DNA from 3 places in the Lactococcus formosensis genome. Region 1 is predicted to be linked to each of the others. Evidence: riboswitches for the same ligand, from Rfam matches in the RefSeq annotation. Region 1 holds a riboswitch; each other region holds the start of a gene.
What was found. Region 1 has a riboswitch for thiamine pyrophosphate ahead of thiT (energy-coupled thiamine transporter ThiT). Riboswitches for the same ligand answer to the same signal wherever they lie in the genome.

Region 1 (4,230 bases):
AATCCCATTTTTTACCTGCAACCAATGGTTTTACTTTCGGAAGGATTGCTTGGTTGCCTCGAACAAACTCTTGAACCTCTGCTTCTTCCACAATAGCAACATGGCAGCCCGGGAAAATTTCTTGTGCTATATAGTCATCAATTGTTTCTAAAAATTCTTTTTCATTTTTCATAGGCCTTGCTTTGTAAACCAAAGTTCCATGTGATGTGGAATATCAATAGCTAACGTTTTCGCTTTTTTATCCAAATACAGTTTTTCGTCAGGTAAATTATCAGCGAACTGAGCTAAGTCAAACGACTGCGAAACTTGAAAACGTAAAAGCATCAGGTCAAGTTTTTCATCCATATTAGCTGTCAAATCAGGACCTTCACTTTGGCAAAAGACGAGATGCAAACCAGCAAGGTCTAAAAGATTACCTTGCGCTTTTACACCGAGAATTTTTTCATATTCTGCAATAATAGACACTTCTGGAATATTAATTTGTACCTCTTTGATAGAAAAATCAGATAGTCCTGCAAATTCCCCCTCATCAAAGTCAACATCAGATTTAGCAACCTCTGTTAAATCTGACCAATCGTTTACAGAAACCATCAGATAAACATCATTTTCTGGAGAAACAGCCTCAAAAGCCCAACTGTCTTTGACCTGATAAAGATGTGCTACTTGGTCTAAGTTACGCGCCAAAAGCTGTTCAATTTCTTCCTCATCAGCTTGGATGACTGTGCGTCCATGTTTCTTCATCCCTTGAACAGGAGTCACACCCGGTAACTCCTCTAAGATTAACCTTGGTTCTTTTGCCTCATAACCAGATAAAAAAACTTCTGCATTTTCTTCGTGTAAGACTTTCATGCCAAGCACATCACGATAAAAATTTAAATTTTCTTCGCGATTGAGTACACGATAGCCTGGTAAGCAAACTTCTAAATTGTTTATGAATTCTTTCATTCTGATTCTCCATTTATCTTCTTATATTTTATTAAAACTTATACAAATTATCAATGATTATATGTTAGAATTGTTCTATGATTAAATTTCGAGACCTTATAAAAAAACCTTGGACCTGGACTATTCTCCCTGCTTTTCTCTTCGCTCTTCCTTTTTCTTTAGGAGCTGGCTGGATGCAATGGTTAGGGCTAAGTTTCCTTCTTTACCTAATTAGTTTAATTTTCACTTATAAGAAATCAATCTGGCTGGCTCTCTTTGTGCTTTCTTTACTACCAAGTTTTGCTACAGCACTTATCAGCCAGTTGCATTCTGGAAAAGCCTTTTCTTCTCTTGATCAAATAATATTTTTTGTGATTTTCTTTGTTGCTCTAGGCTTGTCTTACTTTCTTGCTCGCCGTCGAAATATTATTCCGCCGATTGCTATCAAAGAATTCCCCTTGGGCAAAATTGCCCAAGGCTTTGGTTCTCTTTTCTTGGTTTCACTCTGTGTCAATATTTTAGCACAGGCGCTTGGTTTACAAGCAAGTACAGAAAATCAAGAGGCTTTAAACAGTCTCGCCCAGGTTATTCCTTTAGGTATCTTTGCTGTCCAAACGATCTTTGCTGGCTTCTTTGAAGAACTTACTTACCGCGTTGGCCCTTTCGAAGTTCTCTTTACAAAAAATAAAATGCTCGCTTTTTTGACAGCAGCTCTCCTCTTTGCAGGTATGCACAGTCCAACAGATCTTTACAGTTGGCTTGTTTATGGTTCAATGAGTTTAGTGCTCACCATGTTCTACTTTAAATACCGTAATTTCTACCTCAATATGGCCATCCATATGGCTTGGAATTTCCTTGGAATAAGTATGACATTTTTGCTAAAGTAAACATCTTATGATATATTAATACTGTAAAATTAAAATTTGCACAATGGGTGCTCGAGGGAAAACCAAGAGCTGAGAAACACCATTTGACCTGATCTGGTTCGTACCAGCGTAGGAATGTGTTTGTATAGAGGATCGCTATCCTCACTTCTCTCTAACCCTCCTTTGTGCCAACAAAAGGAGATTTTTTATGTCTGATTCTAAAGTTTTAGAACTTACTGAAACGGCTATTGCTGCTGCATTAGCTCTTGTCTTGAGTTTCATCTCGATAAACTATGCTCAAGTTTTTTATCTTGAGCTGGCAGTTATTCCCTTACTGGTCTTGGCCTTGCGCCGCGGTGTTTTTTGGGGCATGACAGGTGGGCTGGTGTTTGGCTTACTTTTGATTGTATTAGGTCAAGCAACTATCTTGACTCCAGTACAGGCCTTGCTGGAATATATCGTTGCACCGATTTCTCTTGGCTTCGCTGGCATCATACGCAAGAAAGATTCGAGTCAAACACGCACAATCTTTGCTGCTGCTTTTCTCGGCGTTCTTATCAAATATTTTTGGCACTTTGTCGCTGGTGTTATTTTTTGGGGGAAATATGCTTGGAAGGGCTGGGGTGCGATTCCTTATTCATTTGTCGTAAATGGAATGAGTGGACTTGCAACTGCAACACTCGCTGCTCTGGCTCTCGTTATTATCTCTAAGAGTGCAGCTCAGATTTTTCAAGCGAAAAAGTGATATAATGAACGCATGAGCAAGAAAAAGAAACTGAAAAAAACATTAGTTGAACAAATTCTGGACAAAGGTCAAGTCAACCATGAAGGGCTTGCTCTCAATGCTTTAGAAGCAGAGCTCATGCCTGAAGACATCCAACGTCGTGATATCTATAAAACGCTCGCACTTATAGGAGATAAAACGGGTCCAATCGTGGGGATCCTTCCTCTGACAGAGCATCTTTCTGAAAAGAAATTAGCAAAGGTCTCTGGAAATAAGAAGGTCCACATGATTCCTCAAAAAGATTTGCAGAAAACCACTGGATACATCCATGGTGCTAATAATCCTGTCGGTATCTGGCAAATCAAAAGGTTCCCTATCTATATCGATACCATTGCACTGGATGCAGATAAAATCATTGTATCTGCCGGTGAAATCGGCCGTTCTATACGCCTCAATCCAAAAGAACTCGCAACTTTTGTACAAGCTGAATTTGCTGAAATTCGTGAAATTTAAATAAAAAGGAAAGCTTAACTATGGCTTTTCTTTTTATTTTTACATCTCGATTTATTGTTCCGACAAATAACACTTTACAAAAGTACCCAAAACCGCTAAAATTAAGCTATGTTACCTAAGATTATTGCCACCCTATATCCGCTTTTAAGCTGGATTGTATTGGTTTTCGCTTTTAAATTTTTGCGGATTCGCCACTTGACGAATCGAAAACTTCGCATTCCTGATATTTTTGTCCTCTTCTTAATTTTTGGGCTCCAACTTTTTTCAGAGCAATTCACTGCCATTAATATTTTGCCTTATTACTTCTTGATCCTTTCAATTTTAGCTCTCGTCTTATTGTTAATGGATTTATTCTATTTTAAAGACTTCAAATATAAGCGCTTCTTTAAGCTTTTTTGGCGCATTACTTTTGTGATTACTTTTGCTCTTTACATCGCTATGATTGTCATGATTTACATGCATTGATAAAAGAACCATACTAATGGTTTTTCTTTTTATATATGATTCATAAAAAAAAACCAGAAAAACTGGTTTTTTTTATTTGTTTCCGAGCTCTTTCAAAAGAACAGCAAATTCTTCATCTGTCAGTGTAATCCCCTTGCCCATCTTTTCATGGTCGGGCGACCACTGACGCAAATCATATTTAGCTTCCATGCCATTCCACGATACACGGTTAAGCTCTTTGGTCCAGCCTTTGGCATTTTCAGATAAGGTAATAAGATGTTCCTCAATTTCAAACTTTAAATCAGCCATACGCACCTCCTATATTAATGATACGGAAAAATTTTCAACTTTTCACAGTTAATCTTCAATAAGTTGAATATCAACACCCAAAGCCGTCATTTTTTCAATAATACTATCATATCCACGAAGGATAAATTCAATATTTTCAATCGTCGTTGTACCTTCGGCAATAATACCAGCCAAGACCAGACTTGCCCCCGCACGCAAGTCGGTAGCACGAACATGAGCACCTTGAAGTTTATTAGGTGCTTCATAGATAATATGATCATCCACTGTTGAGATTGCAGCACCCATACGTGCCATTTCTGGCACATGATTGACACGTTTTTCATAAATCGTATCCATTATCCAACCACGTCCTTGTGCTTTTAGTAGAAGCGGAGTAATTGGCTGTTGCAAATCAGTTGCAAACCCAGGATAAGGTACAGTCTTAATATTGATTGCTTTCAAGTTTTCTGA
Region 2 (4,230 bases), 880 kb from region 1:
AAAGCAAGAAGACCTCTCTCTCCTTTTTCAACAGGTTTCAATGTATCAAAACTTAAAACTTGTATCTTGACCCATGCTGGAGCTGCCTTACTATAGGAGATAGGTTGGTTCGAACTGGTATGAAGTATATTTTGGTCATAACATTGGGAACTTACTTCTGTCATGCCATACATATTGATAATTTGAGACCGCTTGATATGAAAAACTTCCTGAATTTGATTGTAAAATTTATCTTGGTTAATTTCCCTAGTCTTTCCTTTGAAGCCACCTGTGTCAAAAATAATACTTTTTTCTGACAAGAAAAATGTGAGCCGCTGTTCGGTGAGGTAATCAAGTAAATAGACAAATGAAAAAGAAGCACCAAGTAGCATTATTGATGTATTATTTTTTTCTGCACGTTGGATTTCCATTACGACTGAAGAATAATCTATACCGGCTTGATCAACAAAAATATGACTGTCAGCTGTTCCAAAAAAAGAGACTGCCTGACTGACATAACGCGATAATGACGAATGAGGGTTTGACTCAATCCCAGGAAATAAAGAAAGTATTTGAATGTTTTCACGATCAGGGAGGACATATTTTTTAAAGCCATACTTCATTGAACTGTCCCAAACTTCAAAATTTGGATGATAATTTTTACTTCTATTTTGGGGATCAGAAGTTCCACTTGAAGTAAAAATATCTTCAATATCATTAAGCCCTACAGTGGATAAATCAAAATTTTTAAAAGCCTGGATGGGTAAGGTTGGTATATCTTCCCAAGATGTGACAGTTAGTGGTGTTTTGGATTTTGATTGAGCATACTTTCTACAAGGGAAATTATGTTCGAATTGGTATGAGAATACTGCTAAAGCTAACGTATTGAAATCCTCTTCATAATTTTCATGAGCAGTAGTTGTGGCATATTTTTGAATGAATTTGAGAATATTATTTTGTAATTCGGTTTTATTTTGAGGCATGGTTTAACCTTTCTTCTAAGAATTTCGGAAAATTGATAAGTAAAAGCTGTAAAGTAACAGAAGTAAGAGCGCCAATGAGGATTCCGTTGGAGAGTAGGATAGCTAAAGGCCCTGACCAGTTTGATGAGAAGCTAGGGAGACCAATTGCTAAAATAATAGGTAATCCCATAACAAGATTATTTCGAGGATTATCCTCTACTTGCCGAAGAATACTTAAGCCTGCAGAAATTAGAGTGGCTGCAGCTGGCAAGAATAATCCACCAATGACAGAAGAAGGAGTTAAGGCCAAGAGAGCACCTATCTTAGGGATGAATCCTAAAATGATAAAAAATACTCCAGCAATCATGATTGGGACATGAGAAAATGACGACGTCATACTGAGAACCCCTAGATTTTGGGCAAAACCTGTAGTTGGAAAGCCACCAAATAAAGAAGAACTTATAGAGCCCAGCGCTTCGCCAACAATTCCGTTTCGAATACGTGAAGCTTCAATATTTTCACCAAGTAAATTGCCAGCTGTTTCATAAACACTAATGGATTCAACGACGGCAACAAGATAGGCAATGAAAAAGGCAATAAAAACTGACCAGTTAAAATGGAGTTGACCGTAAGGAAGAAAATGAGGTAAACCAAACCATGCCTGTGTTTTTACACCTGAAAAATCTATACTTCCGGTTAAATAGGCAGTTATATCCCCAGCAATTAAGGCAAATAGAAAAGAAAATCGTTTCCAAATACCTTTGCCAAATAAAGAAAAAAGAAGAACTGTCGCACATGTAATAAGCGCAAGTCCTATATTATGAGGACTAGCAAAGTCATGAGTACCAGGTGTTCCTCCGAAAAACTCTGATAAGGTAAAATTAATCAAGGAGAGGCCGACAATAAAAATCAAAACACCTTTAACGGCTGGGCTTAAGAATTTCACGAGTTTGGTGATTAAATCAGTAACAGAAAGTAAAAGAACAATGAATGAACTGAGTAAAATGGAAGTACCTGCTGCAGATAGCTGTCCTGTCTTTGCAGCACTAATCATCAAGGCATCAAAAGAAGCGGAAGGACCTTGAATAACAGGAAGTTTGATAAGACGAGTGACCTGTAAAAGAGTGACCAAGCCCGAGACAATAAAAATAGTGTTGACAAGGTTTGAAGAGTAGGCTAGGGAAAGCCCTCCTGCTGTTGCTACATATATAGGGTCTAACCAAACATTGGAGACAAAGACATGCTGCAGTGCGATAAGACTATATTCAGCTGTTTTATGGGGCTTGGGTTTGTTCATTGGAATAATTCCTCCTAGAAAATAAAAAATGTCCTTTTGCAAAGTGCAAAAAGACATACTAAAATAGCGTTTATGATAACGAATTAGATGTCACTTTCCTCCGCTGGTACTAACCAGATCAGGTACAAAGGGTAATTCTCAGCCATAAAGGCACCCCTAGTGATCTATAATGTAATATTAATATTGTAAAGTAAATTTATCAAAATACAAGATATTTGTCAAAAATTATTGTATATATTATCTCAAGCTATTTCAAATATTTGTTTAAGAATGTGGATGTACGCTCTTGGTATTCTTGAGGGTTTACGATGTAAGACTGTGCATGTTGAGCTTTAGGTACAATCCATAATTCTTTAGGAGAATGAGCAGCTTTGAAATTTTCAGTCGCCATTTTTGTTGGGACAAACTTATCTTCAGCCCCGTGGATGATAAAGATAGGGAGAGTGGATCGTCTTAAAGCTTTAGTAGCATCAGCCTCAAAAAAGTTATAGTGTGCGCGTACTTGTACAAGAAATTGAGTTGTATAAACGAGTGGGAATTTTGGCAAGTGGAACATCTCTTTCAGTTGGTATGCGAGTTCAGCAGAAATACTGCTGTATCCACAGTCCTCAATAACTGCTTTGACTTGGGAAGGAAGCTTTTCGCCAGCAGTAAACATGACTGTTGCGCCTCCCATGCTTACACCGAACAAAGCAATTTGGCTGTCTTGACCTGTATACTCAATAACCTTATTAATCCATTTGACATAATCTAAACGGTCCGGCCACCCAAAACCGATATAATTTCCATCAGATGTCCCCGCACCACGATCGTCGGGTGCTAAGACATTATAACCGAGGTCATGGTACATTTGCATATAACGTGCCATATCTTCTTTTTTTCCCATATAACCATGAGCAATAATAATGGTTTTTTTAGTTTTAGTTTGTGCAGGAATATAGTAAGCATTGAGCTTTAAGTCATCTGTGGCTGAGATTTCATGCCATTCTTGCTTTTGAGTAGAATTCAACCATTGGCTGGCTTTAATATTTAGAGGGTTGTTTTGTCCATTATGTGGTACAAAGCTCTTGTTTCCGGGTACGAATGCGAAATCATACATGTAAAATGTTGTCACCACTGTCATTATTGTCAGAATAATTAAAAAAATTATTGTCAATATTGTAATTTTTTTCTTCATAGGAGCTCCTTTTTAACCAAAACTATTATAACATTTAAAAAAGTGGTATAGACAATCTAATGTGAAATGTTTAAAATCTTGAAATATGAACATTTTGTTGCTACATGTATCGTAGAGTGAACGAAAAATATGTTAGACTATATTTTGTAATTTTCTTTTGTGTTAATTTTTAAAATACAAAAACAATAAAATATAATTCCACCGGGAATAACGCTCAAGCGTTTTAAGCATTTCATTAGGTCTAAGAAGAAATGCTTGAATCACTTGATTTTTTTTTGAGGAGAATAAATGAGTTATAGCAAGTATGGTGAATCTTTTAGAACGCTGAGAAAGCAGCATAAAAAGACTTTAGAGTATTTTGAAAGTCTCGGAATTTCAAAAGGTACATTGTCACAATTTGAAAATGGAAAAACTTTATTATCCTTTGACAAATTAGATATGGCACTTCAAAAGATGAATGTGACAATGACATCATATATTTTGATGATTAATAACACAGAATCAGAGTATTTTATCATACAATTTAAAGAGATAGAGAATGCTTTTGTCACAAGAGACAAAGAAAAACTTAAGCAAATTTACCATGACAATGTGTATTATGAAATTGAAGAAGACTATTTTATTGCTTTAGCTGCTAAAGCATGTTATGAAGAGCTAACGCTTGAAGAAAAAACACAACTTGAAACATTTTTTAATAATTGCGAGATGTGGAGTCGGTATGAGCTAAATCTACTGATTAATACGATGCCACAGCTTGATCAAACTTTGGTTTATTCTATTATTAGTCAGTTAAGGCAAAAAAAATATGATTATTT
Region 3 (4,230 bases), 760 kb from region 1:
TGTTAAAAGCGAAATGACTGCCACTCCATCTAAAGGCATTTGACTCAGTGGATTAAGTGATTCAACAGTAATCCCCCCAATACCTATGATTGCTTTTTTATTTACACGAAGCAACTGAGAGAGTTGTTCCTCCCCGAGTGGTTCAGCAGCATCTGATTTACTGCTTGTAGGGTAGATAGGACCAATCCCAAGATAATCTGCTTCACTTTCTTGTGCAGCTAAAAGTTCCTGTTTATTTCTAACCGAAAGTCCAATATATTTTTGGAGGCCTAGCTTTTCACGCGCTTCTGCAACTGCTCTATCTTGTTGTCCCAGGTGAACCCCATCTGCTTGGATTCTGCAGGCCAGTTCTAAATCATCATTGATAATAAAAGGGATATGTAAGTCCTTTGCAGCTTCTTGGAGTTTTAAAACAGTGGCCATTCGTTGGTTTTGACTCCTGTAAACTGTACCTTTATCACGGAATTGGTAGGAAGAAACTCCTGCCTCAAGAATTTCAATGATTTTTTCAACTGCTTCTTCTATAGACAACTCGGGAAAATTTTTGGGCCCCGCAATAAAATAACATGTTAGAATTTCTTTATTCATGGTAACTCACCCAATGATTCAAAGGTCCATGCCCATGACCAACATCAATACTTTCTTTTATTGCGTTTGTGATAAAGGATTTTGCATGAGGCAAAATATCAAGTAGTTCTTCTCCCTGTGCAAGATGAGCTGTAATATATGAAGAAAGCGTATCTCCTGTCCCATGTGTCCTATTTGTATCAATTCTTGAAGCAGAATAACGCATAATTTCACCGGATTCTGTCAATAATAGATCTGTAACAGTTTCGCTCGCTGAGTGGCCTCCTTTAATGAGAACATTTTTCGTCCCCAAACTTTGCAAATCATAAAGTGCTTGTCGGATTTCTTCCTCACTTGAAATCGGACGCTCTAGAAGTACTTCTGCTTCTTGAAGATTAGGCGTAATGAGTTCTGCCAAGGGGAAAAGTTCTTTTTTTATGCACCTGATAGCCTCATCTGAAAGAAGAACGGCGCCTCCTTTCGCGACCATCACTGGATCAACTACCAAATGTTGGGGTTGATAGCGTTGAATCCCTGTGATAACAGCTTTAACTTGAGCTACATCGAACAGAGCCCCTGTTTTTGCAGCAGAAATATCTAAGTCAGAAAACACTGAATCAAATTGCGATAATATAAAATGAGGCGCTACACTTGAAATCTCTTGCACCCCCAGCGTATTTTGAGCAGTCAAACCGACAACAATCGTAGCCGAATAAACTTTTTGACTTTGAAAAGTTTTTACATCTGCGTTAATCCCTGCTCCTCCACTTGAATCAATCCCAGCGATTGTTACAACTTGTGGTACCTCAATCATTATTTTCCTCCACTTGCTTTGCACTACTATAGATATTATTTAATAAGGCAGTGATAAACTGACCGGGAAGTTCTTTGACTTGTAGTTCTGCCTGGATTCCAGATTCACTAAAAAATTTAGCAGCCTCATAAGAAGCTTCAAGGAAGTGAGGATTAACAGCTGAAAAAGTAGCTATTGCCGCAGTTAGCATATCTCCACATCCAACATTTATTGCAAAAAGTTCACTACTCGTATTCACATAATACATATTGGTTCCATCTGTGATGACATCTGTTTGGCCTGTCTGAACAATGACAGCATTTGTTTTTTTCGCTGCAATTTTTGCATTATTACTGCTGCTTGTCGTATCAAGCGAGTCAATCCCTCTACTCCTTACTTCTTCTTCAGCAAACCAAGCAATTTCAGCAGCATTTCCTCGAATAATATCGAAATGGATTTCGGATAAAAGTAACTTCATAACTTGACTTCTATAAGGAACGTGTACAGCAACGGGATCTAAAACAACAGGAATTCCTTTTTCATTTGCTAAACGTCCCGCTGCAATGAAAAGTGATACATCTTCTTGTCTCAAAGTACCTGTATTTAAAACAAGTGCACTTGCAAGTGTAAGAAGATCTTTAATTTCGTCCTTTTCGGACGACATTAAAGGTGAAGCACCTAAAAAACTTACAAGATCAGCAACTCTTTGGACGGTAACACTATTCGTAAGACACAAGATTAAAGGTCTTTGATGACGAATTTCTGTTAAAGTTGACATAAAAAAACTCCTTTGTAAACACAAGGAGGGAAAAGCAAAAAACATACCACATCAAGCTATATAAACTAAAAGTAGTAATGACACATCCCTTCGCAGGTCTTAACCCGAGCAGGTTTGATGGTTTTTCTCAACTGATAAAATGATTATTTTATCGGTACCCATTGTGTTATGATATTTATTTTTTTCTATAGGATTATATTTCATATAGAAATTAATTTTAGTATAACATACTGTGTCTTAAAGATAAAGCAAGCGCTCATATTTTTATTGGTTCTATCATAAAAAAGCACTGATGAGTAAAAATCAGTGCTTTTCCTTTAGTAGTAACGTTTATTTTTTTGTTTTAGTGCTTTACGGGCATTTTTCATGCCACCAACTTCCTTAAACATTGTGTCAAGTTTTTTTCTTTCAATTTCTCTGTTATTTAGACCTGCATAAGCTGTTTCTTTTAGTAGCTTTTGGTAGTTTGAAAAACGTTCAAATGAAAGTTTACCTTGTGCAAGAGCGCCTTGAATAGCACATGCGGGTTCATTGCCATGCTTACAATCAGAAAACTTGCACTGCGACACTAAAGCTTCAATATCTGAAAAGCTCTCACTAAAGTTAGCCTGATCTAAACCAACTTCACGAATCCCTGGTGTATCAATCATCATAGCTCCTAAAGGTAGTTTAAATAGCCTACGTTGCGTCGTGGTATGCTTTCCTTTACCATCATTGCGTAAACCATTTGTTTTTAACGTGTCTTGTCCTAGTAATCCGTTAACCAATGTTGATTTACCAACTCCAGATGAGCCAATCAAAACAAGAGTTTCTCCAGGCGTGATATAGGTCTGTAAGGGAAGATAGCCGTTCTCCGTTTGCGAAGATGTCAAAATAATATCTACACCAAAACTAATCTCTTGGAGTTCTGCTTGTTTTTGTTCCACATCCTGTGCCAAGTCTTTTTTGGTTAATACAAATACAGGAAGTGCTCCAGATTCCCATACAAGGGCTAAATAGCGTTCCGCTCTTCGGAGATTAAAGTCTTCATTAAGCGACATACAAATGAATACTTTATCTATATTAGCTCCCATGAGTTGACGCTCCTGCGTCTCTCCTGCTGCTTTACGGATAAGTGCTGAATAGCGTGGTAAGCAACGCTGAATTTGCGCGTGTCCAGTAGAATCTGTTTCTCGATCTAAGAGAACGAAATCTCCAACTACTGGAAAGTCAAGTGATTCTGATGTTTCGAAACGGTATTTCCCTGATACTTCTGCTTTGACTTCACCTGATTGAGTAGCGACGTTGTATTGATTACGCATCTGTTCAATCACACGTCCGGGATAAAGATCTGGATATTTAAAGGCCTCTTTTTTAAATTTTTCTGTAAAGCCTAAAGTATTTAATGTATAGTTTGTATTCATTTTTATTCCTCCAAAAAGTTTTAATGACTTATTGGGAGGCAACATGGTTCAGACGAGAGCAAGTGCCTCCCCATGTCTTACAATTTCCTTATTTACTCGCATAATTGCTCCTTTCTCTTACTTCAAGTATAGCATATCTTAATATAAAAAATACAGCCTTTACAGCTGTATTTTTCTTTAGATAGTAACAGTTATTGAGGCTGCAATAATGATTAAGACCAGCCCAATAATGGTTAAAAGCATTTCTTTTTTTGTTTTTCTTTGGTTTAAGAACCAGATACCTGTCAACGTTGCTAAAACAACAGATGTTTGAGAGAGAATAAATCCAGTTGCCAAGCCATTCATATCAGGTTGAGCAGAGATAAGATAAGTTAAAGCTGCAAAAGCAAAGAAGAAACCTGAGATAATATGTTTGTATGATACACTTTCAAAGATTGCCATTTTTGTCTTCTCTTTGAAAGAGATAACGATACTGTAAATAAGAGCAGTCAAAAGCATACCAATGGCTTGTGGGAGAAAAGCTTCTTGACCTGACAAATTACTTGCTTGAGGCGCAGCAGAGTAGCCCCAATAACCAATAGCACCAATAGCTAAGAAAATAACTACTTTTCTCAAAAGACCTGTACTTGCTGGTGTTTTTTCTTCAGACCAAACAGTCAAGCTCGCACCAAAGATAATAAGAATAAGAG

Region 2: another riboswitch for thiamine pyrophosphate. It lies ahead of VNN39_RS08750 (uracil-xanthine permease family protein); the one in region 1 lies ahead of thiT (energy-coupled thiamine transporter ThiT).
Region 3: another riboswitch for thiamine pyrophosphate. It lies ahead of thiM (hydroxyethylthiazole kinase); the one in region 1 lies ahead of thiT (energy-coupled thiamine transporter ThiT).

What each region holds. Positions count from the first base shown of each region.
Region 1 is NZ_CP141721.1:933,947-938,176, reverse strand. It holds gene VNN39_RS04610 (serine hydrolase domain-containing protein) at 1-172, opposite strand, end outside; gene VNN39_RS04605 (CppA C-terminal domain-containing protein) at 169-945, opposite strand; gene VNN39_RS04600 (CPBP family intramembrane glutamic endopeptidase) at 1,023-1,811, shown strand; TPP riboswitch at 1,845-1,943, shown strand; gene thiT (energy-coupled thiamine transporter ThiT) at 1,999-2,535, shown strand; gene VNN39_RS04590 (aminoacyl-tRNA deacylase) at 2,548-3,027, shown strand; gene VNN39_RS04585 (DUF3397 domain-containing protein) at 3,136-3,492, shown strand; gene VNN39_RS04580 (YdbC family protein) at 3,565-3,780, opposite strand; gene VNN39_RS04575 (UDP-N-acetylglucosamine 1-carboxyvinyltransferase) at 3,829-4,230, opposite strand, start outside.
Region 2 is NZ_CP141721.1:1,809,716-1,813,945, reverse strand. It holds gene VNN39_RS08755 (acyl-CoA synthetase) at 1-962, opposite strand, end outside; gene VNN39_RS08750 (uracil-xanthine permease family protein) at 949-2,238, opposite strand; TPP riboswitch at 2,317-2,406, opposite strand; gene VNN39_RS08745 (alpha/beta hydrolase) at 2,486-3,415, opposite strand; gene VNN39_RS08740 (Rgg/GadR/MutR family transcriptional regulator) at 3,704-4,230, shown strand, end outside.
Region 3 is NZ_CP141721.1:1,696,751-1,700,980, reverse strand. It holds gene thiE (thiamine phosphate synthase) at 1-588, opposite strand, end outside; gene thiD (bifunctional hydroxymethylpyrimidine kinase/phosphomethylpyrimidine kinase) at 581-1,381, opposite strand; gene thiM (hydroxyethylthiazole kinase) at 1,374-2,138, opposite strand; TPP riboswitch at 2,207-2,310, opposite strand; gene rsgA (ribosome small subunit-dependent GTPase A) at 2,456-3,541, opposite strand; gene rbsU (ribose/proton symporter RbsU) at 3,719-4,230, opposite strand, start outside.